Regions from separate parts of the Sphingomonas sp. S6 genome, predicted to be linked through region 2. Evidence: riboswitches for the same ligand, from Rfam matches in the RefSeq annotation. Region 2 holds a riboswitch; the other holds the start of a gene.
What was found. A riboswitch is a leader RNA that binds a small molecule or an ion and turns the genes downstream of it on or off. The one in region 2 is predicted to bind cobalamin.
Positions count from the first base shown of each region.

Region 1: linked by a shared signal. The riboswitch ahead of ACGVWT_RS03645 (putative oxygenase MesX) and the one ahead of ACGVWT_RS07260 (TonB-dependent siderophore receptor) in region 2 are both predicted to bind cobalamin.

Region 1 is NZ_JBIEOE010000002.1:109,934-112,391, reverse strand. It holds gene ACGVWT_RS03650 (glycerophosphodiester phosphodiesterase family protein) at 1-563, shown strand, start outside; cobalamin riboswitch at 639-863, shown strand; gene ACGVWT_RS03645 (putative oxygenase MesX) at 987-1,973, shown strand; gene ACGVWT_RS03640 (methionine synthase) at 2,002-2,458, shown strand, end outside.
Region 2 is NZ_JBIEOE010000003.1:360,946-363,403, forward strand. It holds gene ACGVWT_RS07260 (TonB-dependent siderophore receptor) at 1-805, opposite strand, end outside; cobalamin riboswitch at 940-1,147, opposite strand; gene ACGVWT_RS07265 (SDR family oxidoreductase) at 1,279-2,136, shown strand; gene ACGVWT_RS07270 (aldehyde dehydrogenase (NADP(+))) at 2,344-2,458, shown strand, end outside.

The sequences.
Region 1 (2,458 bases), on a different contig from region 2:
CAGCCCCGCTCTCCGACCAGCAGATCCTCACGCTCGACGAACTGCTCGCGCTGGCAAAGGATCGCATCGTCCTCAACCTCGATGTGAAGGACATGATCTACGGCGAGGTCGTCGATGCCGTGCATCGCGCCGGCGCGCAGGACCGGGTGATCGTCAAGACCTTCGCGGGTGTCGCCTCCGTCCCGCTCGCTGCCATCCCACCCTATGACCGCGTGCCGTTCATGGTCATCCCGATCACCGCCGATCCGGCAGCCGCCGACGTGCCGCAGATCATCGACACGCAGATGCACGGGCGGATCAAGCCGATCGCCTTCGAATTGCCGGTCCTGCCATTGACGACGCTGCCGACGGTCATGACCCGCGCGCGGGCGCTGGGCGTGCCGATCTGGATCAACACGCTGTTCACGGGGTTCGTCACCGGCATGGGCGGCGACCCGGAGGCCCGCCACGATCCCGCCGCGATCTGGGGCCGCCTTGCCGACATGGGCACCCGCCTGATCCAGACCGATGCCGTCGAGGCATTGCTGCGTTATCGCGCCGAGCGGGAGCGCCAGCGTCGCTGACGAGGCGCCCCGCAAAACCAACATAACGATATAAAGATATCTTTATATCTCTCTTGACAAAGACGGCGCGATCCTGTCCAAGACGCGTGTCGAGGTTCCCCATCCCAGGCATGGCGATGGGGCTAAGACGGGAAGCCGGTGATGCCCTATGCGGGCAAAATCCGGCGCTGCCCCCGCAACTGTAAGCGGCGAGCGGCGGTTCCATTTCGTGTCACTGGGCGCTGCACTCGCGCCCGGGAAGGCCGGAACCACCGCGTTGACCCGTGAGCCAGGAGACCTGCCTCCGACGCCATAACGTTCCTCGGACGGGGGTTCCTCCGGTGGATCGCGCTTGACGCGGACGGTCCACGGCGCACGCCATCCGGGCCTCGCTCACGCCTTGCGCGCTCTTCCATGCCCCTGTTCGTCAACAGCAGGTGAGTCATGACGAATAGCGGCTTTACGTTCACCATAAGCAGCATCCCGTTCGACGAGGACTATCGCCCCGCCGACACCACGCGCATCACCACCAATTTCGCCAACCTGGCACGCGGGGAGAGCCGCCGGGACAATCTGCGCAACACGTTGGTGATGATCGACCGGCGCTTCAATTCGCTGATGCACTGGGACAATCCGACGGGTGACCGCTACACCGTGGCGCTCGACATCGTGTCGGCCGCGCTGCGGATCGGCCCTGACGCGCAGGACGAGGCGTTTCCGCTGATCGAAATCCTGCACACGCGCGTCACCGATACGCGCAGCGGCGCGTGCATCGCCGGCATGGTCGGCAACAATTTCTCGTCGTACATCCGCGATTACGATTTCAGCGTCGTACTGCCCGATCATCTGCGACAGTCGGGAAACAGCGGTGCGCCCGATCAGTTCGGCGACCTTCACGGCAATCTGTTCAAGCTTTTCCTGTCGTCGGACGCCTATCGCGAGCAGTTCGACAAGCCACCGGTCATCTGCCTCAGCGTGTCCAGCAAGCAGGTCTATCACCGGACGACCAACGTACACCCCATCCTCGGGGTGGAATATGCGGCCGACACACGATCGCCAACCGATCTGTATTTTGCGAAGATGGGGATGACGGCGCGCTACTTCATGCCGCCGCACAGCGTCGCGCCGCTCGCCTTCTACCATATCGGCGATCTGGTCGATAGTTACACCAACCTCGAACTCGCCAGCACGATCAGCGTGATGGAGACCTTCCAGAAGATCTACCGCCCCGAAATCTACAACGCCAATTCGGCGGCCGCGGCCCGCTATCAGCCCAGCCTGGACGAACAGGATTATTCGCTGACCCGCATCGTCTACGATCGCGAAGAGCGCAGCCGCCTCGCCGTCGAGCAGGGCCGATTTGCCGAAGCCCATCTTATCAAACCGCATGGCCCCGCGCTGCAGCGCTGGTCCGCGACCTGCGGCCTGTGATCGCCCCGAACGCGAAGGTATCTTGATCATGACGACACTCTTGCCGACGACGACCGCGGGGAGCCTGCCCAAACCGGCATGGCTCGCTCAGCCCGAAACGCTCTGGTCGCCGTGGCGGCTGGAAGGCGAAGACCTGATCACGGGCAAGCAGGACGCACTGCGCCTGGCGGTCGACGATCAGCGGCAGGCGGGGATCGATATCGTCGGCGACGGCGAACAGACGCGCCAGCATTTCGTCACCACGTTCATCGAACATCTAGACGGCGTCGATTTCGAACAGCGCGAGACGGTGCGCATCCGCAACCGCTATGACGCCAGCGTGCCGACCGTGGTCGGTGCGGTGTCGCGCCCCGCGCCGGTCTTCGTCGACGATGCCCGCTTCCTGCGCGCGCAGACCCGCCAGCCGATCAAATGGACGCTGCCCGGGCCGATGACGATGATCGATACGCTCTACGACGCGCATTATCGCAGCCGCGAGAAGCTGG
Region 2 (2,458 bases):
CGGTGAGGATGTAGTTGGGCGCCGGGTAACCGTCGGTCTGCGTCTTGCTGTCGGCCCAATAGCCACGCAGATCGAGGCCGATGCCATCGGTGAAGTCGACGCCCAGGCGGCCGGTCGCGCCGTACTGGCGGTAGCCGTCACGCTCGGTGCCGTTGGCCGCGGCCGAGATGCCGTCGCTGCGCAGATAGCCGCCGGTCAGCGCGCCCGAGATCGCGCCGCTGCGACCCGAGATGCCGCCCTGCGCGAACACGCTGTCGGCATAGCCATATTCGGCGCTGGCACGCGCCTTCAGCCGCTCGGTCGGTTCTTCGGTGATGACGTTGACGACGCCGCCGATCGCCTGGCTGCCCCAAGGGACCGAATTGGGGCCGCGGAGCACTTCGATGCGCTGGACGCTGGCCGACAGCAGATTGGCGAAATCGAAGCCGCCGCCGGGCGACGAGGGATCGTTGACGCGCACGCCGTCGATCACGACCAGCGTCTGCTCCGCCTCGGCGCCGCGCAGGCGTACGCCGGTGAAGCCGCCAAGGCTGCCGTTGCGCGTCACGGTGACGCCGGGGGTGGTGGACAGCAGATCGGCGACCGACACGGTCTGGCGGCGATCGATCTCGTCGCGGGTGATGACGGTCACGGCCTGGCCGACTTCGGCCGCGGGCTGGGCGACGCGCGTCGCGGTAACGACGATGTCGTCGCTGTTGGCCGGATCGGCGGTCGGCGCGATCTGCGCGGCGGCGGGCGCGGCGAGAAGCAGGCCGAGCGTCAACAGCGACGGACGGACAACGGAAACGGATAGGCGAACAGTCATTGGGCACACCCCTTATGACCGCACGCGACGGATCGCGCGCGGCGGCCTTTTGACCGCGCGCGACCATTCGCGCACGGCGGATGTCGCTCGCATCGAGGGGGTTCCCTCGTCCGCCCGGCACACCCCGTCCGCGCGAAGGATCGACGGCGAAAGGCAGGTCTCCTGGCTTCCGGGTCGTCGCCTGTGTCCCCGCCTTCCCAGGTCCGTCGCGGACCCAGTGGCTCGATGGGGACCGGCTCGCCGGTCACAGTTGCGGGGGCAGCGCCGGATCCGCGCCTCCCGTTGCGCATCCCGGCTTCCCTTTTGACCCCGTCTCCGGGGACCTTTCACGGCCGCGCCCTTACGGTCAGACGGGCCAAGGCGTCAATGCCGTGCCGCTGCCATGCCGGTGCCGGAGCGACTTCATTGATCCAGATTGATATGTCGGAACGGGGGCGCGGGCGATCGGTTGGCCGGAGCGAAGGAGTTGCCCCATGACCGATTACCCCACCCCGCCCTATCCCGAACAGCAGCAGGCGATCCCCGGCCGTACCGAGGACATGGACCCGCGCCCCGATCATGGCGAGGCGAGCTACAAGGGCTCCGGCCGGCTGGCGGGCAAGAAGACGATCGTCACCGGCGGCGACAGCGGCATCGGCCGCGCGGTCGCCTTGGCCTTTGCGCGCGAGGGCGCCGACGTGCTGATCGCCTATCTGGACGAACATGACGATGCCGACGCGACCAAGGCGCTGGTCGAGGCGGAGGGGCGGCAGGCGGTGCTCGTCGCGGGCGACCTGTCGCAGCCCGACCATTGCCGCACCGTGATCGCCCAGGCGGCGGAGGCGTTCGGGCGGATCGACGTGCTGGTCAACAATGCCGCGCACCAGCGCAGCTTCGAAAAACTGGAGGATATCGCCGACGAGGAATGGCAGCTGACCTTCGCCACCAACATCCATTCCATGTTCTATCTGTCGAAGGCGGCGGTCGCGCACATGGGCGAAGGCGCGTCGATCATCAACACGACGTCGATCAACGCGCAGGACCCCAACCAGCAATTGCTCGCCTATGCGACGACGAAGGGTGCGATCTACAATTTCACCTCCGGCCTGGGGCAGATGCTGGCGGAGCGGAAGATCCGGGTGAATGCGGTGGCACCGGGGCCGGTGTGGACGCCGCTGATCCCGTCGACGATGCCGCCGGAAGCGGTGAAGACGTTCGGCGAGAACACGCCGCTCGGCCGCGCCGCACAACCGGCGGAACTGGCGCCCGCCTATGTGCTGCTGGCGAGCGATGAATCGAGCTATATCACGGGCGCGACGATCCCGGTGACGGGGGGACGGGCGTTTTTGTAGAGCGCCCTTTCCCTGACCATACGCCACATGGCGTCACCCCAGCGCAGGCTGGGGTCTTTGGCGATGGCGCGGGACAAGAGCCGCGAAAGACCCCAGCCTGCGCTGGAGTGACGGATGGGGTTGAAGGCTGCCGGCAATCGGTCATTGTCCCCGCCGGCCTGCCACCCTACAATTAGTCAGACATTATCTTCGACAAGAGGCACATCCATGATCGACGGCGCCCTGCTGATCGGCGGCGACACTCGCCAGGCCGAGACCCGTTTCACCGCGGTCAACCCTGCGACCGGCGAGACGCTCACGCCTGATTTCTCGTCGGCGGGTG